3 regions of the Lysinibacillus sp. BSL11 genome follow, and region 3 is predicted to be linked to each of the others. Evidence: riboswitches for the same ligand, from Rfam matches in the RefSeq annotation. Region 3 holds a riboswitch; each other region holds the start of a gene.
What was found. A riboswitch is a leader RNA that binds a small molecule or an ion and turns the genes downstream of it on or off. The one in region 3 is predicted to bind thiamine pyrophosphate.

Region 1 (8,455 bases), on a different contig from region 3:
GCGATGGTAACGGGGCTAGTATCATGTTTAATTTTAGGAGCAATGGGACCAAATGTGTGGAGCCCTGTTGAAGGTGCAGCAATCTTTGTTGGACAACCACTTGTGCCACTTGCTGTTCCAGCGATTATTACAATTCCATTAGGCTTTATTGCTGGATACCTAGGTACTGTCCTTTCATCTAACAAAGTACCACAGGAAGAAGCAGAACGTATTTATAAAGAAATTCGTGTGAAAGCAAATACAGGTGTGTCTGTCTCTGATATTTCACATTAATATTTATACACCTCCTGCATAATGAATCCTAATTCAAAAAATGCAAAAAAATAGGCAAAAAATTCGATTTTTGGTCGAGTTTTTCGCCTTTTTTGTTATTCAATATCTACCAATTTATTTATCGAACAATATTATTTTACTTCCAAAAAACAGAAAAAATCCAATTTTCACTAGGTAAATAGTGTTTATTTTCAATTGAAAAAACAAGATTTTTTTGTAAATTTACCCTTGGTTTTTTGTCAAGAATCTAGATTTCTCTTCACTTCATTTATTTATCTGAATTTTCTAAAACCCTTTATATTCTTGGCTTTGCGCCATTTTTTCTCACTTAGGAGTATTTTCTGAAAAATTTTTTTTACATAATTTTTCTGAAATGTATTGCAATTTTGTGAACTGTTTCATAAAATGAAAATGTGAATTCACTAAACTAGCAAAATCAAGTCTTGAGGTAGAAAAAATATACACAAAATGGGGAATGTTAATGGCGAACAATCAAGCAAAAAAAGGTATCGTGATTGACTATGATTCAATTGCAAATCAGGAATCATTTAAGTCTCTTGTACGAAGAAAGAACTCTTTTCTTTGGTCTATAACTGCCATATTTTTATCGGCATACATGTTGTTACCAATTCTGACATCGTACACGACAATTCTACACCAAAAGGCATTTGGGGAAATTACTTGGGTGTGGATCTATGCAGCAGGTCTCTTCATCATGACATGGGGGTTATGTCATTTATATGTAGCAAAAGCAAACAGCTTCGATAGAGAAGCAAAAGCGATTATCGCTGAATACGAGAACGGAGGTGGCCGCCGATGAGTAACGGAATGAGTTTTACAGCCATATTCTTCTTCGTAGGCATTGTTGGTTTAACATTAGTTATTACATGGTGGGCATCTAAACGTACATCTTCAGCAAGTGATTTCTACACTGCTGGTGGTGGCTTAACAGGCTGGCAAAATGGACTAGCTATCGCAGGTGACTATTTATCAGCAGCATCCTTCTTGGGTATCGCTGGTGCTGTAGCATTATTTGGATTTGATGGATTCTTCTTCTCTATTGGTTATTTAGTAGCTTACTTAGTGGTATTATATATCGTTGCTGAGCCATTACGTAACCTTGGGAAATTTACATTAGCTGACATGATTACAGCGCGTTTTGATAACGCCAAAGTTCGTGGAACAGCTGCTTTAAGCACTATTACAATTGTTTTATTCTACATGATTGCACAACTAGTTGGTGCAGGAGCACTTATTCAATTACTTTTAGGAATCGACTATTGGATCGCCGTATTAATCGTAGGATTTATGATGACAACTTACGTACTATTCGGTGGTATGACTGCAACATCTTGGGTACAAATTATTAAAGCTTGTCTTTTAATGTTGGGTACAGTTATTATTTCGTTCTTAGTATTAAAAGAGTTCGGCTTCAGTATCTCTACAATGTTTAAAGAAATGACAACGGTTACTGACAGTGGCGCTGCTTATTTAAACCCAGGTCTTAAATATACAAATGGACTTGATACAATCTCTATGTTAATTGCGTTAGTATTAGGTACTGCGGGTCTTCCACATATCTTAATGCGTTTCTTCACAGTAAAAGACGCGAAAACAGCTCGTTCATCTGTTATTTGGGCTACTTGGATCGTAGGTATCTTCTACGTTCTAACAATTTTCTTAGGCTTCGGTGCAGCAGCATTCGTTGGGAAAGAAGATATTATCGCAGCAAACGCTGCTGGTAACATGGCTGCCCCACTTCTTGCAGAAGCACTTGGTGGCGACATTCTATTCTCATTCGTTTGTGCAGTAGCATTCGCAACAATTTTAGCGGTAGTAGCAGGTCTTGTACTATCTGGTGCATCTGCCCTATCTCATGATATTTATGGACAAATTATTAAAAAGGGTAAAATTACAGAAAAAGAGCAAGTTCTTGCAGCTCGTATCGGTTCGATTACAATCGCTGTTATTTCTATCCTATTAGCACTTGGTGCACAAACATTAAACGTGGCATTCTTAGTATCTTTAGCATTCTGTATTGCAGGTTCTGCTAACCTTCCAGTTATTATTTACACAATTTATTGGAAACGCTTCAATACAACAGGTGCTGTTACTGCGATGTTAACAGGTTTAATCTCTGCATTAGTATTAGTTGCTATGTCTCCAAACGTTTGGAATCCAGTTGAAGGTAAGGCAATTTTCGTTGGTGATCCATTAATTATGTTAACGAACCCAGCCATAATCTCTGTACCACTTGGTTTCCTTGGTGGTTTCATCGGCACATTAATTTCTAAAGAAACAGATGATGCGAAGTATCGTGAAGTTGACGTTAAAGCAAACACAGGTATTTCTGTACAGGACGTATCTCACTAATACACTCGACAGCCTCGTAAGTATCTTGCTTACGAGGTTTTACTTTTTCTTCCCTTTTCGCTACTATAGAATTAAAAATGAATTGGAGGCGATGCTCATGTCACAATCTAAAGCTAAAAAGAAGCGGATGCACATTAAACGCACCGTTGGTAAAGATGTTGAAAAAAATCGACAATCTATCTCTTTTAGTACACATGAACGTCTAACGAAAACAAAAAACGAAAAATTAGCGCATGATTATACGAAATATAAAAAGCAGTATAAGGACGAATAACTCGTACCTATACTGCTTTGTCCTATTAAAGCCGATAAAATGTTTTCGTGTTTTGCGTAATAATTTTGGCCGCTTCCCGTGTTGATAGCCCTTTGATGGAGGCAATCACCTCAATCGTTGAGTGCATCATCCAGGGAGATGTACGCTTCTTCGTAAACGGTCCCTCAAACGGCCAAGGACCATCCGTTTCTACCATCATCAAATCAATCGGATACGCATCAATTAGCTGTTGAATTTCCTCTTCATACAAGCAATCTGGAGTTATGGAAATAAAATAACCACGCTCTATCATGCGCTTCACAATAGCTTCATCCCCTTTAAACCAATGAAAATGGGCTTCGTGAAGCTGATGCTTTTCCAGCAAATCACACACAACATGGGCGTCCTCATATACTGCGTGTAACACAATTGGCATGTTCAGTTCCTTCGCCAATACAACAAAACGCTCTAATAACGCCACATAGGGACGTTCATCAATCCCTTGCTCTTGTCTTAAATAATAAGGTAGACCCACCTCACCAATAGCAACCATGTCATCCTGATGCGAACGAATCCAATCGAATAATGCTGCCTCATCATTTGGACTTAGTAAAGGCTGTTCAGGATGAAAGCCAAAAGCAGCCTTTACTTGCTGATAGCTATTCGATAAACGCAACGTTCTTTCACAAGAGGAAAGTTGCATACTAACCGCAATTACAGCTTTCACCTCTTCTAATAAGGAGGGAATTTCCTCATCGGTGTACTGATCCAAATGAATATGCGCATCAATCAACATACATATCACCCTTTTCCTCCTGTAAATACATAAATAATTGTTGCTTTAACGCTGTGAATGCTGCAGAATGTCGAATTTCCTCTTTCCGAGGTCTCTCAAATGGCACGATGATTTCCTTTTTAACGGTTGCTGGACGTTTGGTTAAAACAAGTATGCGATCTGCTAAAAAGAGAGCTTCCTCAATACTATGTGTAACAAATAGAATGGATTTGCGATACTCTTCCCAGATAGATAAAAGCCATGCTTGCATTTCCAGTCGAGTAAATTCATCCAACGCAGAAAATGGTTCGTCTAAGCATAAAATCGGCTTTTCACTGACCATTGCTCGAATAAAGGACACACGCTGCTGCATACCTCCAGACAGTTCGTTCGGGTAGGCATGGATAAAGGAGGCAAGACCAACCTTTTCTAACCATTCCTTGGCACGTTCAACATTCGGTTTATGCTGTAATTCCTCTACAAGCGTGACATTTTCTACTATTGTGCGCCAGGGTAATAGACATGGCTGCTGTGGCATATAGCCAATCGTTCCTTTTTTTCGTTGGATATCCTCTCCATTTAGTAAAATGGCTCCTTGATCAATTGGCGAAACACCACCAATTAATTGAAAAAGTGTGCTCTTACCACTGCCTGAAGGACCAACAATGGCCACAAACTCGCCATCCTTTACGTCAAAAGAAAGTTGATCAAGTACTTTTAGTGCATCGAAGGATTTAGCGATGTTTTGAATGCTGAGCATGATAGCCTCTTCCCTTCACCATAAATTTTTCAATTAAACGAATACCGCTAAACAATAGTAAGCTCAAGAGAACAATCGCAAAAATTGCCACAAATACGCGATCTGTACGGAAGGAGGACTGGGCTAGGGTCATGTAAACACCAATACCCTTTTTTGCACCAAGCCACTCCGCAATCACAGCCCCCATCACACTATATGTAGCCGCAATTTTAATGCCTGAAAAAATCGCAGGATAGGCATAAGGCCATTCCAGCTTCCAAAAGGTTTGTGCCTTTGTAGCACCAACCATGGCAAAATAATGCTTTAATGCTAGAGCTGTTTGTCTAAATCCATCCATCGCTGCAATGACAATCGGGAAAAAGCACACAAGACAGATAATGATAAGCTTCGGTAATAAGCCAAAGCCAAACCAAATAATAAGTAGCGGTGCCAAGACTAGAATAGGAACATTCTGCGACATAATAAGAATTGGATAAAACAGTTCTCGAATAAAATTAAATCGATGCAACACTACTGCCACCGTTAGCCCACAAGCGATGCCAATGGCCAAACCTAGTAGAGCTAGCTGTACCGTAGCAAATGCATGTGGTAGAAAGGTTTGATACGAACGGATGGACTCCGACAAAATACTACTGGGTGCGGGTAATAACCAATGAGGAACTTCAGCGAACCGCACGATTAGTTCCCATATGAATAAGAGGAAGGCGATAAAAATTATCGTCCTTCCCTTGTGTAATGCACGTTTCATTACTGATATTTCTCCGTTAATGTATCCATCGTAATACCCGTTGGCTGATATAAAATTTTCACTTGTGTAATGACATTGATGGCACCAAGCTCGATCATCTTCTCATTCATTTTTTCAATGATTTGGAGCAATGTTGAAAGCTCACCCTCCATCGTTGTTTCCAATGGATGAACCTCATATTTCACCCCAGAAGCATCGATCACCGCAATTGCTGCATCTACATACGGTATCACATCTTCATATTTCTCTGTCTTCGGAATGATTTGTACACTGATTAATGAATTTGCCATCTTATTTGGCCTCCTTTTTAGGTAAGAACTCATTAGTAAAGGCTTTTTTCGCATCAAATTCGCCCTCTAGTACTTGATTGCTAGACATCCATTTCGCATAATTTTCCCACACAGAAAGCTTTTGCTCTCCCCATTGCTTGGCATCATCCTGGTATTTATCAGCCAGCCATTCCTGACTTTTATGCACTAACGCTTTATCTAAATCAGGGGCCGCTTCGATTAAAATATCCGCCGCTTCACTTGGGTTTTCAATTGCGTATTCATAGCCCTTCGCTGCCGCTGCCACAAAGGCTTTGACTACATCGGGGTTGTCCTGTATCATTTTTTCATTTGTAGCTAAAACGGGCGTATAATAATCTAATTGATCACTATAATCTGTAAGATATAGCATATTAATCTTTTCCCCACGCAGCTCAGCCTCAATACCAGTCCATGCATAATAAATCCAAGCAAAATCAATGTCTTTTTCCATCATTGTGAAGAAATCTAAATCCCCTGCATTGACAATATCTAGCTTATTAATATCTGCCTTTTCTTTTTGCATTAGTGATTGTAAGACGGCTTGCTCTAATGGCGCACCCCAACCACCATAGGTTTTACCTTCAAAATCCTTTGGCGATGTAATGCCCTTTGAAGCAATAGAAGCAAAGCCAGATGTATTATGCTGTATAATTGCTGCGATTGAGACCAGCGGCACATCCTGTACTCGTGCCTGTGTTATGCCTTCCTGATAGCTCACGCCAAAATCCGCCTTTCCAGAAGCAACAAGCTGATCTGCACCCGCCTCACCAGGCATAATAATATCAACATCTAAGCCCTGTTCCTCAAAATAACCGAGTTTTTTTGCAACATATAGTCCTGTATGATTTGTATTCGGCGTCCAATCCAGTACCACAGACACCTTTTTCAGCTTGTCAGCAGCCTGCTTATCCTCCTTGTCACTACAGCCTGCTAATGTTAATAGTGCTACCATTAGAATAAATAACCATTTCTTCATGTGAAAGCCTCCCAGTTTGTAATATGAAAGTGTTCATGAATGAATGTTGTCACCAGAAGAAAGCGTATACAATGTTGGCAAGCTGTTGCTTGAAAACATAAAAAAACGCCTAGGATTCCTCCCAGACGTATTGCAATCAATCTTCAAAACTTTGCTTTTTTGAATAGATGTTCCCTACGCTGGTACGAGCCAAATCAGGTTCAAAGGGTCAGCGTCTATCGGACACAATCTCAGCTAGCAATTACTAGCCCCCCTACATTCTTTCGCTATGAACTTTTCGATGATTATTATACCCATAGTTTCACTTAAATGACAAGGTGCTATTTTTGAAATGAGCTTAAAGCCCAGCACTCCTAAGAGACTGGGCATTCTTTTAGCTTGGTTTCTGTTCTTTTTTGGCTGTGACAACATGAGAGATTGCCCCATCTGTTGCAATATCCACTTTAAATGAACCGTTGGAATGGCGATCCGCACGAGACAATGCTTGCACGTCAATCACCTCTTGAACACCTTTTTCAGTTTCAATCACAACCTGCTCCCCGTCTGTTGCTTGAACAACTGCCACAATTCGGTGAGGGTTTGCTTTTAACTCTGTTAATACTTTTAGTCCACGTTTTGCACGACCTGCTACTTCAACTTCAGCGACATTCATTTTCTTCACGGCCCCACGCTGTGTCACAATCACTACATATTGGGTAACATCAGGCTGTAATACATTGACGCCAACTAAGGCTTCTCCATCTTTTAGTGTGATCCCTTTCACACCGCCTGTTTTCACACCTGTCACAGGTAGTTCCTCCATTGGGAAACGAATTGCATAGGCTGTATCCGTTGTGAGCATCAGCTCCACGTCATCTGTTACAAACGATGCATAGATCATCGCATCACCAGCCTTGACGTTCATCGTTTTAATAGGCTTTGAATAACGTGTCACTGCATAGTCTACGAGTGGTGAGCGCTTAATTTGACCATCTTTTGTGGCTGTGAAGACATACGTATTTGGCTGTTCAAATGTTTCGAAGCCATAAACCGCAATAATCGATTCATCTTCCCCTGTTGGGACAATACTTGAAATATGCTGACCGAGATCCTTCCAACGTATATCAGGCAGCTCATGAACAGGCTGATAAATATAATTGCCTCGATTTGTGAACAGCAATAGATGGTGCTGTGTATTTAAGTTTGCTTCATACAATAAATAATCTGAATCCTTCATGGCAAAATCTTGCCCATTTGAAGCGGCATGAGAACGTGTGGATGTGCGTTTAATATAACCATCCTTCGTTACTGTTACGACAACCTCCTCACTTGGCACAAGGACATCCAATGTAATTTTAATTTCTTCAATTTCTTGCTCAATCTTCGAGCGGCGAGGCTCTGTAAAGCGTTTCTTAATATCAAGCAGCTCTTGTTTAATAACACGCACAAGCTTAGCCTCACTTTGTAGAATCCCCTCTAGCTTCGCAATTAACTTATCTAACTCGTCCTGTTCCTGACGAAGCTCTGTAATATCCGTATTCGTTAAACGGTATAATTGCAGGCTTACAATGGCCTCTGCCTGTACTTCTGTAAAATCAAACTTCTCTTGTAAATTAAGCTTTGCATCCTTCTTATCATTAGAAGAACGAATTGTCGCAATGACTTCATCTAAAATCGAAAGAGCTTTAATTAATCCATCTACAATATGAGAACGGTCCTTTGCCTTTTGCAAATCATAAATGGAGCGGTTTGTTACCACTTCTTTTTGATGGGCAATATACGCATCTAGCAATAATGGCAATGTCATCATCGTTGGACGACGATTATGAATGGCAATCATATTAAAATTATAAGCTACCTGTAAATCCGTTGTTTTAAACAAGTACTGTAAAATTCCTTGTCCTGGTACATCCTTTTTCAGCTCAATTACCACTCGTAAGCCTGTACGGTCTGATTCATCACGAATTTCCGCAATGCCTTCTAGTCGTTTATCTACACGTTGCTCAT
Region 2 (8,455 bases), on a different contig from region 3:
TTTCAGAGGTGTCTCAACTCATTCGACAATTTGAACCTGACGCCATACTGTTAAATATCGATTTATTTCCTAATAATCGCTTAGCTGCTCTTTATCGTGATTTACAAAAGCTTTCTGGTGCCATTTTAGCCATGACAACAGAGCCATTATTTAAAAATGCGCTGAAGGCTATTGACTTACAGGTAGCACATCTTTTTGTGAAGCCTATTGATTTAGAGCTATTAAAGAAAAAACTCACAACCATTTCTCTTCGCACACCACAGATTACAGAAGATGCTCAAGAGACTACAAACGATTCCTTTTATAATCAATTATTTTTAGATAATAAATCAAGTTCAATTGAGACAACATTACATTTCACAATGATTGAACCCGAGCATACTGAAACCTTTAATAAGCTTTACAATTGGCTTCAACAAACACCGATTCACTTTCATATGAAAACCTACCCTCTATCTAATAGAATCGTATGTCTTTTTCAAACAAATGATATAAGGATTGTGGAAAAGGATGTACGTACACTTATGAAGGAATGGCGATTGATTAGTAATAGTTCTTTAAATATTGGGATATATGATGGAACACCTACAACCATTAAAAATATGTATACATTAACAAAGCGTGCACTACATCAAAGTTTTTATGAGGGCTTTGGCCATATTTTTTACGCGAGCAAACAATATGAAACTCAGCCCTTTGATCCCTTACTGACACCAGAAGAGCAACAATTACTAATAAGTAGTTTGGAAGATGGAAACCTAGAGGCCGTTAAAACATTTTTATACCGGCTTTCTAATGAAGGCATATATTATGAGCAAGATGATTTACGCATTCATCTGACGAGTGTCTTAGCACAAATTAGACGCTTTATGCTGAAATATAAATTACATGAAAAAGCGGTTATCGAACAAAACTACCGTCAGCTATTTCACTTAATTATTGAGCATCCTATATTTTATACGATTCTCAATGGGATTATTTCTTTCACGCAGACATTAATTGAGTTAGCAAGGGAAGCTCGAATAGAGAAACGAGCTGACTATGTTGAACTAGCTATAGAAGTAATTGATCAACAATTTAAAGATAGCGCACTGTCTCTTCCCTTTGTCGCTCAGAAGCTTGGAATAAGCCCCAATTATTTAAGTACGATTTTCTCAAAAAAACAAGGCTTGCCATTTAAGCGCTATTTACAGCAAGTAAGAATTCATCACGCCACAAAAATGCTGCTAGAAACAGATTTTGCTATTAGCGAAATCGCTCATTTAAACGGTTTTGATGATCCAAATTATTTTATAAAATTATTTAAGCAACAAATTGGTATTACGCCTAACCGATATAGAAAAAATTAAAAGATTGATTAAAATAATTTTCAATTAGTTGATTTCATTTTCAATAAAGATTTTTATCACACTGTCATTATCTTGATCTTAATGTAACAATTATCTATAAAAATTGCGATCAGATAAAATAAATTAAAGCTAGAAACTATGTATAATTCGTATGTCTAGCGCATATATTTATAGTTTATACTTAAATATAAAAATTCTTTAACGATAATTATTATAATGTACTAGCAATTCTATTTTATATTTGTTATAGTTATAGACGAAGAGTTTGACTCACATTTTTTTCAGGAGGTAAACCAATATGACAAACGCAAATGATCGTAGCCGTCGCTTTACAACAGCAGGTGGTGCTCCAGTAGTAAGTAACCATGACTCTATGTCAGCAGGTCCACGTGGCCCTCTTTTACTTCAGGATGTATGGTTAGTTGAAAAACTAGCAAACTTCAATCGTGAAGTAATTCCAGAACGTCGTATGCACGCAAAAGGATCAGGTGCATTTGGTACTTTTACTGTAACGCATGATATTTCACAATATACTAAGGCGAAAATCTTCTCAGAGATCGGCAAGAAAACTGAAATGTTCGCACGTTTCTCTACAGTAGCGGGTGAGCGTGGTGCAGCAGATGCAGAGCGAGATATTCGTGGCTTCGCCCTTAAATTCTATACAGAAGATGGAAACTGGGATTTAGTAGGGAACAATACGCCTGTATTCTTCTTCCGCGACCCATTACACTTTACAGATTTAAACCATGTGGTAAAACGTGACCCACGTACAAATATGAAAAATGCCAATTCTAACTGGGATTTCTGGACTTCATTACCTGAAGCACTTCACCAAGTGACAATTGTTATGTCTGACCGTGGTATTCCAGCTGGTTATCGTAATATGCACGGATTTGGTTCTCATACGTATAGCTTTATCAATGCTAATAATGAACGTGTTTGGGTTAAATTCCACTTCCGTACAGAGCAAGGCATTAAGAACTTAACTGGTGCCGAGGCGAATGAGATTATTGGTCAAGACCGTGAATCTTCACAACGTGATTTATATGAAGCAATTGAAAAAGGCGATTTCCCTAAATGGAAAATGTACATTCAGGTAATGACAGAGGAACAAGCTCGTGAGCTACCATACAACCCATTTGATTTAACAAAGGTATGGTATAAAAAAGACTTCCCATTAATTCCTGTAGGTGAGTTCGAGTTAAACAAAAATCCAGACAACTACTTTGCAGAAGTTGAACAAGCTGCATTTGCACCTTCTAACATTGTTCCTGGTATCAGCTTCTCACCAGATAAAATGTTACAAGGTCGTATCTTTGCATATGCGGATGCACAACGCTATCGTCTTGGTGTAAATCACTATATGCTTCCTGTCAACGCACCAAAATGTCCATTCCGTACTTTCCACCGCGATGGAGCAATGCGCTTTGATGGCAATCTCGGTTCGACATTAAGCTATGAACCAAATAGCTATGGCGAGTGGGAGCATAATTTAGACCATAAAGAGCCTGAATTACGCATTGATGGTCATGCAGGTATTCATGACTTCCGTGAAGACGATAATAATTACTTTGAGCAACCAGGTAAGCTATTCCGTCTATTGACGGTGGAAGAGCAACAACGTCTATTTGAAAATACAGCGAATGATATGGCTTCTGTTAAAGAATTCATCAAACGCCGTCACATTCTTCACTGCTATCTAGCTGACCCAGCGTATGGTGAAGGTGTCGCAAAAGCGATGGGTCTTTCATTAGAAGGTATGGACCTTACAAATCCATATGTAAAACAACCAACAAACGTTTAATATTCCACTTTATTATTGATATCCAAATCCAACTTTTACTCCATGTGAATCCACTATTCACATGGAGTTTTTTGATTAAAAAAAGGCCTATGTCTATTTTTTGACATAAGCCTTTTCTTTCATTATTGGTAAATTCGACTGCCTGCTTTTTTAAACTCCTCTGCCTTTTCCTTCATACCTTGATGGATCGCTTCAGTCGTATTCAAATCCTTATCTTTCGCATAATTACGAATGTCCTGTGAAATTCTCATGCTACAGAATTTCGGCCCGCACATAGAACAAAAGTGTGCTGTTTTTGCTCCCTCTGCTGGCAGTGTCTCATCATGATATTCCACTGCACGCTCTGGATCTAGGGACAGATTAAATTGATCACGCCAACGGAACTCAAAGCGGGCTTTAGACAGTGCATCGTCTCGTTGTTGTGCACCTGGATGACCTTTTGCTAAATCAGCAGCATGTGCAGCAATTTTATAAGTGATAACGCCCACACGAACGTCCTCGCGATTTGGTAAACCAAGATGCTCTTTTGGTGTCACATAACAAAGCATCGCTGTACCAAACCAACCAATCATGGCTGCCCCAATGGCTGATGTAATGTGGTCATAACCTGGAGCAATATCTGTTGTGAGTGGTCCTAATGTATAGAAGGGCGCTTCCTTACAAACCTCTAATTGCTTGTCCATGTTTTCTTTAATCAGATGCATTGGTACATGACCTGGTCCTTCAACCATCACCTGAACATCATGCTGCCAAGCAATTTGTGTTAGCTCGCCTAGTGTTTCAAGCTCTGCAAATTGCGCCTCATCATTGGCATCTGCAATTGAGCCTGGGCGTAAACCATCACCTAAGGAAAAAGCCACATCATAAGCTTTCATAATTTCACAGATTTCCTCAAAGTGTGTATACAGGAAATTCTCTTGATGATGATATAAACACCACTGTGCCATGATAGAGCCCCCTCGAGATACAATACCTGTCACACGATTTGCTGTTAGTGGTACATAGCGTAAAAGGACACCTGCATGAATGGTGAAGTAATCCACACCCTGCTCAGCTTGTTCAATGAGAGTATCACGATAAACCTCCCACGTTAAATCCTCTGCTACACCATTTACCTTTTCTAAAGCCTGATAAATTGGCACTGTTCCCACTGGCACTGCAGCATTTCGAATAATCCATTCTCTAGTTGTATGAATATGTTTACCAGTCGATAGATCCATAATATTATCTGCGCCCCATCGAGTTGCCCAGGTCATTTTCTCAACTTCTTCCGCAATGGAAGAAGATACAGCAGAATTCCCGATATTCGCATTGATCTTTACATGAAAATTACGCCCAATAATCATTGGCTCTGCCTCAGGGTGATTAATATTAGAAGGCATTATAGCTCGTCCAGCTGCAATTTCTGAACGTACAAATTCAGGATTCATATTTTCACGAATCGCTACAAACTCCATTTCAGGCGTTATAATCCCCCTTCGTGCATAGTGAAGCTGTGTCACATTTTTACCTTTTTTAGCACGCAAAGGCTTTCTCGTCAACTCAGGGAAGACATTTTCTTGAATACGCGGGTCATCAACATGACGAAAGCCATTATCCTCCGGTTTGATGGAGCGTCCCTCATATGCTTCTACATCCCCTCGCTCTTGAATCCATGCATTTCGTAAGGCAGGTAAACCTTTCGTAATATCTACTTGGTAGGCTGGATCTGTATAGGGCCCACTCGTATCATATACTCGAATAGGAGCATTTTCTTCATTTCCAAAACTGCCTGTTGTCGGACTTAATGCAATTTCTCGCATAGGTACTAGAATATCTGGGCGTGATCCTTCCACATATACTTTTTTGCTTCCTTCAAAGCTAGACATAATGGTAATATTCTTTTCACTAATTGCTGACATGAGCTACTTCTCTCCCTTAAATTTATTTTGATATAAGGACCGATTCTAGCTCACCCCAACAATCCAAAAAATAAAGGCCGAATCCAAAATAATTATTTGGATCCGGCCACGAATGTAAAGGTCTATTGATTGCATACTCTGCAATAGCTTCTTAACTTTCCCACGCTGGTATGAGCCAGATCAGGTCCAAAGGGTCAAGAAACTTCGTAGCGTTTCCCTCTCAGCCTGACTCATCAGACTCCCCTAGTTAATACTATTTAGTTTGATGCTAGTGTAGCAGATAATACTAAGAGATGGAAGTTATTTTTTATCTTACTAGGTAAATAATACTTCCGCAAAATAGATCACAATGGTTACAGTTATACAGCTTACAATGGTTGAAAATAAAACAGCTTGCGCGGCTGTTGCTGATTCTACATCATATTCCAATGCTAGACTAGAACTATTACGGGATGTTGGAAAGGCACTAGCTATAAACAGTGATTGTGCGACGACTCCATCTAATCCCAATATATAAATAATGGCTAATGCAACAGATGGTCCAATAATTAATCGCGTAAAACAGCTGATAAAGACGGTTTTATTAAACATTGATTTCATCTCTAGTTGTGATAATTGCGCACCTAAAGTAATTAAGGCCACAGCAATAAATCCATCTGCCACATGTTCTACTGGTATTTTGATAAACTGTGGAATACCGATACCAAAATAGTTCATAGCGGCACCTATAATCAGCGCATGAATAATAGGCATTTTAAAGAAATCCTTGATGATTGTCATACCCGACTTTGTAGAAGAAATTAAATTGTATAATCCATATGTATACGTAGTCATATTTTGAAAGATTACGAGCATGACCTGAATGGCTACTCCAATAGGTTGCGTGGCAAATATCATTTGAGCAACTGGAATACCGTAATTGCCAGAGTTAATAAGCACCACACTATTTTTAAAGACAGCTGCCTCTGTTCTAGCTAAACCTAGCCCTTTTGCCATAAAATGACTGAGTAACATTTGACTACCGATAAAGAGTATAATAAATAATCCGACCTCTCCCAGTACCGATAACTCCACATGTGTTTCATATAAATTTACAAAAACAGCTGCCGGCATAAAGCAATATGTAATAAGCTGAGACAATGCTTTTAAATTAAAGCGAAATTTCTTTTGTAGGATAGCGCCTATTACAAGTAACACTAAAATAGGAACAACAATTTGAAAGAAAATCATTCCGAGATACATCATATCAATGTCCCCCTTCCAGTGTTAATAGTAGTGTTGAATTCCTTCTAGGTCAATTTCTCTGACTTTCACAATCAAAGAAGGCTGCCTCTATATTGAAGGCAGCCTTTGCTTTTAAACAAGCTTAAATCGATTTACAACTTCTTGTAGCTCGTTTGAAATATCGTTCATATTTTGAATAGACTCTGCTACTTTTTGTAATTCTGCTTGTTGATCCATTGCAGAAGCACTTACTTGTTCCGCAGAGGCTGCTGTTTGCTCTGAAATAGCCGAAATACTTTGGATAGCCATGATTGCCTGATTTTTATGCTCTAACATGCTAGATAGTTTATTCATTAATTCACTAATAGAATTGGCAATTGAACCTGACAAGTCACTGCTATCTTTAAACGCTAGTTGCGTGCTTTGTACTGACTCATTTTGAGATTGCATTAAATCTGCATTAGATGCAATAACAGCAACCGTTTGCTGAGAATTTTCAAGAATGCTTTCTACTGTACTCTTAATAATTTCTGTTTCATTTTTAGATTGTTCTGCTAGCTTTCTAACTTCCTCTGCAACTACAGCAAATCCTTTACCATGCTCACCAGCACGTGCAGCCTCAATACTTGCATTTAAAGCTAGCAGATTAGTCTGCTCGGTAATGCTTTGGATCGAAGCAATAATCTGATTAATATTGGCAATATTAGAAGCTAATGATTCCATTTGTTGCTGGATACGCCCATTCATTTCATTTGTCTCCATATTACGTACTCTTAAACTTTCAACTTCATGCAATCCTTTTTCCGTTGTTACACCTGTTTTATGAGATAGCTCATCCATTTCATTAGAAAGAGCCGTAATGGCATCAATCTGATCTGATAAATCCATCATTCGATAATTTGTTTCTTCTGTATCCTCTGACTGCTTCGAAGCTCCTTGTGCAATCTCGTTGATAGCTACAGAAACCTCCTGACTAGAAGCAACTACCTCGTTAAATGCCTCATTTACCTGATTAGAAGATTGGTTCAATAACCTCGTGGAATTTAGTACAGTTTGAATCGCACTATTGGTTTTATCTAACATATTATTATAGGCCACAGCCACTGCACCAATTTCATCAGGCTTAATATATTGCTCTTCTACCTTTTGTGTTAAATCCCCTTCGGCTGCAGTTTCAATCGATGCACGTAAAAATTTAAGTGGCTTTAGTTGTTTATAGATGAATAACACACTTGCAGCGGTCATCAAAACCACCATAATAATAGAAGCAATAATCGTAAATACAAATACATGATTATATGTTTCTAGAATCTTTGATTCAGCTAACACGACTTGAACAGTCCATGTTTCGTCAATACCCTCTAAAATCATTGGAGCAAAGACATTATATGCCTTTTCCTTCAGTTGATTAGAGTCAACATACATACTTGTTAGCTCACCATTTTCCATTGTCTTACTAATACTTGTCCAAGTAGGATCCTCTTGCATATTGCGCCCAACTAGCTCTTCACCAAAACTGTTAGCTGTTAGCACACCTTTATTCGTAATAATTGCCGCATAACCGCCTTCTGGGGCATTCGATTTTGTTAAATCATTTAAAAAATCTATTGATACATCGGCTGTCAATACACCGAAAAATGTTCCGGAGGCATTGATTAATGGCACCGAAATCGTTGTCATTAATACGGATTGTCCGTTTACATTATAATCATAAGGCTCTGTCAAAACTGCACGTCTCTCTTCTTTTGGTACCCAATACCATTCAGAAACACTCTTATCATCAATACCTTCGATTAGAGCAGTCGTGATATCATTTCCGTTCTTACTTAAATAAGGGATAAAACGTTTTTTAGTATCTACTAAAGAAGCCTCAGTTGGTTCTAAAATAATAGAATCTTGCTCAAAGATTGCCCCTACTCCAAGAATGTCATTATTGCTAGCTAAATTGTTTTCCATTATGTCTATGACACCTTTGGTAGACAACGTATTATTCTTCTCCATGCTTTCTATGATACGTTTTGTTGTTTGTAATGTCGTATTGGCTTTCTTAAAACGTTCACTCATAATAGCTGCAGAAGATTCAGCTGTTTGTAATGTTCCATGCTCTGCGTCTTCAACACTTTGCTTTTTTATAATAATCCCCGTTATGACAGTATAGGATAAAAATAAAATGAGAA
Region 3 (8,455 bases):
TTGTCATGCAAAGCTTGCAAGAAGTACCACTTAATATGGGTACTGTTCATAATAATCTAAATGCAGCAACACTCTGTGTAGAGGATGTTAAAGTAAAGGCACATGAGTTAATAGAAAATGTGATGCTCATCGAACGTATTATTCAGTACGGTAATCGCCATCGCGCATCGAACCCAAAATTGAACGGACGTTTACGAGAAGCAGAAGAGGCTTTCCACCAATTCCGTTATGCAAAGGCTTTAGAAGAAGCAGGTACTGCAGTGGAAGAAATGGAGCCAGGTGCCTTAAAGCGTATTCAAGAAATGGTTGCCGAAGAATTCATAGCAAAATAATTCAAATAACATTTTGAGCTGTCTAAAAAGTATAGCGATTACTTTTTAGACAGCTTTCTATTTATGCTTAGATTAGGATGTGATTCAGTATGAAACTGTCGATCAAAGAAATGAATGAACATTTTGCAAGTGAAATTTTACAATGGCAATATGTAGCACCTTACAATTTTTACAATAATGAATTATCGGGTGAAAATGTAAAAGAAATGCTTGAGAATCCTTACTTTGCGATCTTTAATAATCATAGTGATTTAATTGGCTATTATTGTACAGGTACGGCAGCACAAGTGCCAAAAGGGCAAGATATCGGAGTGTATGAAGAATACTGTATAGATATTGGAATTGGTATGAAGCCAAATCTAACAGGTCAAGGATTAGGAACGACATTTTTTTCGTTTATTGTTCAAACAGTTCAAGAAGAACATCATCTACCATTACGTTTAACAGTTGCCCTATTTAATAAGAGAGCAATTCATCTTTATGAAAAATTTGGTTTTGTGAAAGCAATTGAATTTAGTACACCAACAGAGTTTGTCACGATGGTGAAAAAAATGTAGGATATCAATTAAAATTTAAAGAATCGTTAAAGTTAGTGGTCAATCGCCAAAGATTGCGTTATGATAAATACCGTTAAATCAACGTTTTGAAAGTGTGTGAAAAGTTATGGTTAATACAATTTATTTAGATAATAGTGCAACAACTAAGCCATTAAAAGAGGTTATGCAGGCATTTATGGTTGTGAATGAGCAGTATTATGCCAACCCAGCTTCCATTCATGCTATGGGTGTTGAAGCAAATGATTTATTAATACGTGCGCGTGAGCAAGTAGCAGATATTTTGCAGACAGAGGCAAAAAATGTGCTATTTACTTCAGGTGGTACAGAATCAAATAATGCTGCTATTTTTGGCATAGCACGTAGTAATACGCATATAGGAAAGCATATTTTAACGACTGAAATCGAACATCCATCAGTGCTAGAAACAATGAAACAGCTTGAAAAAGAGGGCTATGATGTTGAATATCTTCGCGTAGATCGAAATGGTGTGATTTCTCTAGATGAGCTTCGTACTAAAATACGAAAAGAAACAATTTTAGTTAGCATCATGCATGTGAATAATGAAATGGGTGCAATTCAGCCTATAAAGGAAGCTGCAAAAATGATTCATGAAATGAGTCGTGCTGCCTTTCATGTTGATGCTGTGCAAAGCTTTGGGAAATTAGCAATATCCTTTAAAGAAGAAGGACCTGACTGTATTTCTATCTCTGGCCATAAAATACATGGCTTTAAAGGCTCAGGAGTGTTAGCATTCCGTAAACCCATAAGATGGCAGCCATTGGCTCTTGGTGGAGGTCAGGAATTTGGTATGCGTAGTGGTACTGTAGCAGTTCCGCAAGCTGTTGCTTTAGCGAAAGCGGCTCGACTTGCTGTTGAAACAATGAACGAACGCACAAATAAATACCGTCAATGGCAAGATGAAATCCGCACTCAGCTAGAAAGTTTCGGCGAAGCAGTCCATGTTTTATCAACCCCACAGGGAGCTGCGCATATTGTGTCATTTAGTGTTCGAGATTTAAAAGGGGAAGTCATTATTAATGCTATGCAAAAACGTGGTGTCATTGTGTCGACATCAAGTGCATGTTCTTCCAAGCAAACGAAAACAAGTCATGTAGTCGAGGCGCTTCACCTTGATGAGCATTATAAAAAAGGTGTGATTCGCCTTAGCTTTGGCGCACATAACACAATAGAAGATATAGAAAACTTTAAACAAGTACTAGCAGAAGTAATGTTGGAACTCAAAGGAGAAAATAAGTAAATGATTTGGAAAGAAATTTTAATTAGATATGGTGAGCTTTCTACAAAAGGTCGCAACAAAATGGATTTTATCCGCCGCTTACGTGAAAATATTCGTCATGCCTTTGCAGATTTAGGTCAACTGCATATTCGCACAGAACGCGACCGTATGTTTATTGCCATAGAAGACGAAGCACAAATGCAAATGCTAATTACAGGTTTACCTAAAATTTTTGGTATTCAATCATTTAGCCCTGTTGCTGCATGCGAAAAAGATATGGACAGTATGAAAAAGCTTGCTATCACGATTATGGAGACATTTAAAGACGAGCCACATACATTTAAAGTAGAGGTAAAACGTACTGATAAAACATTTCCTTTAGAATCTCATGCCATCCAACGTGAGATCGGGGGCTATGTTTTACCACAATTTCAAAATTTATCCGTTAAAGTGAAGCAGCCTGATATTGAGCTGCGTGTAGAAGTTCGCCATGATGCAACTTATATGATGGCACAAGTCATTCCTGGTGCAGGTGGAATGCCTGTAGGATCAAATGGCAAGTCTTTATTAATGCTATCTGGCGGTATTGATAGCCCTGTTGCAGGTTATTTAATGATGAAGCGTGGTGTGCGATTAGAGGCAATTCACTTCTTTAGTCCACCTTATACAAGCCAAAATTCATTGGAAAAAGTTAAAGTGCTTGCCAATGAATTAACAAAATTTGGTGCTAGTATTCGTTTACATGTCATTCCTTTTACTGAAATACAAGTTCTTATTAAAGAAAAAGTACCTTCTAACGTATCGATGACTACAACACGCCGAATGATGTTGAAGGTTGCTGATCAGGTGCGTGAGGAAATTGGTGCACTTGCTATTGTAACGGGTGAAAGTCTGGGGCAAGTAGCGAGTCAAACGCTTGAAAGTTTAACAGCAATAAACGCAGTAACAAATACACCTATTCTTCGTCCGCTGATTTCAACAGATAAATTAGAAATTATTGATATTGCAGAAAAAATCGGCACATACGAAACATCTATTCAGCCATTTGAAGATTGCTGCACGATTTTTACACCAGCAAGTCCAAAAACAAAACCGAAGCTTGAAAAGGTTGAGCATTATGAAAGCTTCTCTGACTTTGATGAATTAATCGAGCGAGCAGTGAAGAATCGCGAGGTCTATATTTTCCCTAAGAAAGAAGAACAACAAGATAAATTTGCAGATCTACTATAAGGATTCAAAAGCTGTCTCAAAGCCCATTTTGAGACGGCTTTTTTGTATGGATATTGTTATTCCAATAGAGGTACAATTTACCTCTAATTTTTTTGTATTAAAAATCTAATATCGCACATTCTATATTCACAAGGAGGTGAGAAACATGGCTTCAAACAACAACCGCAGTTCAAACCAGCTTGCAGTACCTGGTGTACAACAAGCACTAGATCAAATGAAATACGAAATTGCACAAGAATTTGGTGTTCAATTAGGAGCTGAAGCTTCAGCTCGTGCCAACGGTTCCGTTGGTGGTGAAATCACTAAACGTCTTGTACAAATGGCAGAATCTCAATTAAAAGGTATGCCAAACAACAACCAATAAATGCTGATTAAGCATTTATAAACTTAAAACCAGTGACCGTAAAAGGCACTGGTTTTAGTTTGTTTATTTGATCATTTATTTATACGAGTTAGAGATCTAAATGTAGCTACTGTATGATCAACATCTTTGCTTTGACAGATAGCTGAAATAACAGCAACACCATCAACCCCCGTTTGAAATACAGAATGTGCATTTGTGAAATTTATTCCACCGATTGCTACAATTGGTAATTCAGGATGCAGTGAATGAGCCTCCTGTAAAAAAGTTGTGCCACATGGTGGTTGTGCATCGCTTTTAGAGGATGTTGGAAAGATTGGACCGATACCAACATAATCAGCTTGATGGTTAATAGCTATTTGCAATTCTTCCTCGCAATGGACAGATACACCAAGAATCATTTTCCCAACTCTTTTACGTGCTACACTTACAGGTAAATCATCTTGTCCGATATGAACACCATCAGCGCCGAGTCGTATCGCTAGATCAACATCGTCATTAATGATGAAGGGCACATTATATTGATGACATAGTTTTTGACATTGGCGTGCAAATTGTTCATAGGCAAGTCCAGTTAACGCATGAGGACCTTTTTCGCGAAATTGAAACATTGTAATGCCTGCTTGCAAGGCTTTTTCTAGGATATAGAGTGGTTGTTCTTGAGGAGGAACATTGCTCGTACCCATAATAAAATAAAGCTGCAAATCCTCACGTTTCATGAATAATCACCTCACAGGCTTCCTTATGCTGTTGATAAGCAAAATGATTAGTGGGTCCATGACCATTTCCAATCGATAAATTATACATAATAGCTAATTGGATAAATTTTTTAGCTTCTATAATGGCATTTTCCAGAGTGAATCCTTGTCCAAGAAAAGCAGTAAGTGCTGCGGAAAATGTACATCCAGTACCATGCGTATTTTTTGTTTGGATTCGAGGAGACTGCATCGAAAAAGAACGTCCATTTTTAAAAAATACATAATCAATGGCATAAAGTGGATCTGCTAAATGACCACCTTTAATGATGACACATTGTACACCTAGCTGTAACAAGCTTTGAGCTACTTCTTTCATATCTTCAAAATGATGTATAGCTTTCCCAGTAAGTGTCTCTGCCTCAGGTATATTAGGCGTAACAACCGTAGCAAGTGGTAGTAAAGTTGAGCATAAGGCATCGATAGCTTCTTGCTGTAATAGGCTTTCCCCACCTTTTGCAATCATCACCGGATCAACAATCAGTGGAATGTTTAGCTCACTGATCGTGTGTGCAATTGCTTTGATAATATCTGAGGAATAAAGCATTCCTGTTTTAATCGCAGCGATTGGAAAATCTTCTACCAAGGCCTCGAATTGTTTTTTTATAAAGGAAACGTCAATTGGGCAAACACCTGTTACACCCAAAGTATTTTGAGCAGTTAAAGCAGTAATCACAGAAGTACCAAACACTTCTAATTCCTGAAATGTTTTTAAATCAGCCTGTATACCCGCGCCACCACCACTATCTGAGCCAGCGATTGTTGTTACAATATGCATGAAGCTACACCATCCTTTGATAAGCGATGTATAGCATTGAGTAAGGCTATTTGAAAATCACCAATGTCTGCAGTAAATGCTGATGCCAGTACACCTGCTTTTTTATAGTAAGTAAGTGTTTCTATTAATTGTTGGTAAGGGTTATGGCTTACACTATAGGCTGCGCCACAAATTGCACTAAGTAAACAACCTGTACCCGTTACTTCCGTCATTTGTGGATGACCACCAGCGATCCATTGACTATGCTTGCCATCAGTTATAAAATCGCGTTCTCCTGTGACAATAACAATGCATTGATAGCGTTGAGCCAATGATACGGCTTCTGCTTCCATAGCGATAGTGCCATGACCACTATCGACACCTTTTTGTTGCCAATTTACACCAGCTATTGCTGCTAGCTCGCCGAGATTACAGCGAATAACGGCAAATTGTATGTTTTCAAGTAAATATTTTACGGTTTCCTTACGGTAAGTTGTGGCTCCAACTCCGACAGGATCTAAAACAACAGGAATATCAAGTATATTGGCATTTTCACCTGCTAATAACATGGCACTTTTTGTGCGATTATTAAGTGTTCCAATATTAATTAATAATGCTTGAGCAATGGCTACCATCTCCTCTACCTCTTGGCAGTCATCGGCCATTACTGGTGAAGCACCTATCGCTAATAAACCATTTGCTTGAAAATTTGCCACTACATAATTGGTAATACAATGTATAAGTGGTTGTTGTTGACGAATTGTTTGAAAAATCATTGTAGTCCTCCTTTAGGGATGGACGTAAGCATGCAAAAAAGGCTCTTTTTGTGTAAAAATGCACGAAAAGAGCCTTTCATCTGAAAAAAGATGTTTATTGCTCCCTACGTCAGTATTAACTAACAGGTTCAAAGGGTCAGGTTTTACCTTCTCAACTCTTGCGAGTCCCCCTGCAATCTTGCTTTTAGTTGACCAAAATGTACCATACTTTTCATTTGTATTCAATAGCAAGTTTTCCTATAGATAAAATGTGACCGATGCCATATAGGAGAGTATGATAGTTGTCATGACTTTACCGAAATTAAACACAAACCATTGAAAATGCTGAAAAAAGAGTTTTATAATGTGTCATAACAAAAGGGGGCAATTGCCATGAAAAGACAAGATTTAGTTGCACCAGAATGGTATAACATAGTAGAGGAAATTGAAAAATATGCTCAGGATGCAACCAAAAATGCTTTAATCATTTATGAAGAAAACCAAGACATCCAATGTATTACATATGCACATTTATTGGAAAAAGCGAATCAAGCAGCACATGTATTCACCAAGCAAGGTTTAAAGAAAGGTGATGTCATTTTAGTGATGGTACCCCGTTCAGTGGAAGCATATATTGTGTATATTGCTGCATTAAAAGCAGGTTTAACTATTATTCCAAGTTCTGAAATGTTAAGAACAAAGGATATTGAGTATCGAATTCGTCATGCAAATGCTAAAGCGGTTATTGCATTTGAACCCTATATTGAACAGTTCGATAAAGTGGGGAATTTACAAGACATCCAACAATTTGTCATAGGGAATGCACATAAACCTTGGCAGAACATACTTGAAAAAATGTATAATCAATCTACAACCTACATAAATCCTATCCCAACAAAAAGCACAGACAATGCATTTTTAGCCTATACAAGTGGAACAACAGGAAATCCAAAAGCAGCAGTGCATACTCATAGTTGGGGCTATGCTCATTTACGAACAACAGCACCACATTGGTTGGGTGTACAAGAAAATGATATTGTTTGGGCGACTGCAGCACCAGGCTGGCAAAAATGGATATGGAGTCCGTTTCTGGCTACTTTAGGCAGTGGTGCTACTGCATTTGTCTACAAAGGTAAATTTGAAGCATCTTCTTATTTAGCATTGCTTCAGAGATTCAAAATCAATGTACTATGCTGTACACCAACTGAATATCGTTTTATGGCAGCGCTTGATAATTTACATGAGTATGATTTAAGTGCAATTCGCCAAGCTGTATCAGCTGGTGAGCCATTAAATAGTGAGGTCATTAGAGTATTCTTGGAAACATTTAAATTACAAGTGCGAGATGGCTATGGACAAACGGAAAATACATTATTAGTAGGCACAATGGTAGGGATGGAAGCAAGAGTTGGCTCTATGGGAAAACCTACTCCTGGCAACACTGTTGAAATTATTAATGATGTGGGCAAACCCGTTACAATCGGAGAAGTTGGTGATATTGCTGTTCATCGTGAAACACCAGCCCTCTTTAAAAAATATTTAAATGATCCTGAACGTACAAATTTACAATTTCGAGGGGATTGGTATATTACAGGAGATCGTGCCTATAAAGATGAAGATGGCTACTTTTGGTTTGATGGTAGAGGAGACGATGTTATTATATCCTCAGGCTATACAATTGGCCCTTTTGAAGTAGAGGATGCTTTAATGAAACATCCAACCGTAAAAGAGGCTGCTGTTATTGCGAGCCCTGATAAAGTAAGGGGAAATATTGTCAAGGCATTTATTGTTCTGCGCAATGGTGAAAAAGGTGATGAAGCGCTTATTCAAACACTCCAAAGTCATGTGAAATCATTAACCGCTCCTTATAAATATCCACGTGCTATTGAATTTGTAGAGGAGCTACCGAAAACATCTTCTGGGAAAATTAGACGTGTCGAATTACGACAACATGAAGTCAAACACCTCCAATTATAATCATTTCCTAGGAAATAATGTCGAAAATCAAAGTTCATCAAAGGTATGGACTTTGATTTTTTTATTTTTTTTAGGTAAGGTAATATGAGGAAATACATAGCTTAAAGCTTTTTGTGTTTAATTATTGCAAAAAAATGAAACAAATTGGCAAGTCATACGTATTACGTGTTGAGGAGGCGGAAAGACATGAATGTAAAAAGGTGGGTTGCTTTAGTAGTGGCAGGTGTTCTCTTATTATTTTCGTTGGGGATTAATACCATTTTTGCGCTATTTAAAGCAGATTTCCTAGGTAATTTTGATAGCTTAATGGCAGGTAATAGCTTAGATGTATATGAAAATGTCATTGAAGGGGAAAATTTTGATAAGCGAATTGCTTATTTAAAGGTAGATGGAACGATTCAAGATATCGGCTCAAGTACATTGTGGCAACCAGTTGCCTATGATCATCAATTTTTCTTAGAACAATTGGATAATATTTTATATGATGAGTCCAT

Region 1: another riboswitch for thiamine pyrophosphate. It lies ahead of RCJ95_RS09505 (ABC transporter substrate-binding protein); the one in region 3 lies ahead of thiM (hydroxyethylthiazole kinase).
Region 2: another riboswitch for thiamine pyrophosphate. It lies ahead of thiC (phosphomethylpyrimidine synthase ThiC); the one in region 3 lies ahead of thiM (hydroxyethylthiazole kinase).

Annotation. Positions count from the first base shown of each region.
Region 1 covers NZ_JAVGCX010000007.1:11,072-19,526, forward strand. Annotated here, with positions in the region: gene RCJ95_RS09465 (solute symporter family protein) at 1-273, shown strand, start outside; gene RCJ95_RS09470 (DUF485 domain-containing protein) at 755-1,093, shown strand; gene RCJ95_RS09475 (solute symporter family protein) at 1,102-2,646, shown strand; gene RCJ95_RS09480 (hypothetical protein) at 2,744-2,920, shown strand; gene RCJ95_RS09485 (TatD family hydrolase) at 2,946-3,695, opposite strand; gene RCJ95_RS09490 (ABC transporter ATP-binding protein) at 3,685-4,434, opposite strand; gene RCJ95_RS09495 (ABC transporter permease) at 4,409-5,182, opposite strand; gene RCJ95_RS09500 (thiamine-binding protein) at 5,182-5,472, opposite strand; gene RCJ95_RS09505 (ABC transporter substrate-binding protein) at 5,474-6,469, opposite strand; TPP riboswitch at 6,624-6,734, opposite strand; gene parC (DNA topoisomerase IV subunit A) at 6,843-8,455, opposite strand, start outside.
Region 2 covers NZ_JAVGCX010000019.1:63,333-71,787, reverse strand. Annotated here, with positions in the region: gene RCJ95_RS20255 (helix-turn-helix domain-containing protein) at 1-1,349, shown strand, start outside; gene RCJ95_RS20250 (catalase) at 1,648-3,153, shown strand; gene thiC (phosphomethylpyrimidine synthase ThiC) at 3,276-5,054, opposite strand; TPP riboswitch at 5,195-5,309, opposite strand; gene RCJ95_RS20240 (AEC family transporter) at 5,370-6,299, opposite strand; gene RCJ95_RS20235 (methyl-accepting chemotaxis protein) at 6,411-8,455, opposite strand, start outside.
Region 3 covers NZ_JAVGCX010000010.1:71,982-80,436, reverse strand. Annotated here, with positions in the region: gene ezrA (septation ring formation regulator EzrA) at 1-332, shown strand, start outside; gene RCJ95_RS13545 (GNAT family N-acetyltransferase) at 422-889, shown strand; gene RCJ95_RS13540 (cysteine desulfurase family protein) at 996-2,147, shown strand; gene thiI (tRNA uracil 4-sulfurtransferase ThiI) at 2,148-3,356, shown strand; gene RCJ95_RS13530 (alpha/beta-type small acid-soluble spore protein) at 3,502-3,720, shown strand; gene thiE (thiamine phosphate synthase) at 3,792-4,436, opposite strand; gene thiD (bifunctional hydroxymethylpyrimidine kinase/phosphomethylpyrimidine kinase) at 4,426-5,250, opposite strand; gene thiM (hydroxyethylthiazole kinase) at 5,238-6,005, opposite strand; TPP riboswitch at 6,090-6,187, opposite strand; gene mbcS (acyl-CoA synthetase MbcS) at 6,378-7,961, shown strand; gene sppA (signal peptide peptidase SppA) at 8,148-8,455, shown strand, end outside.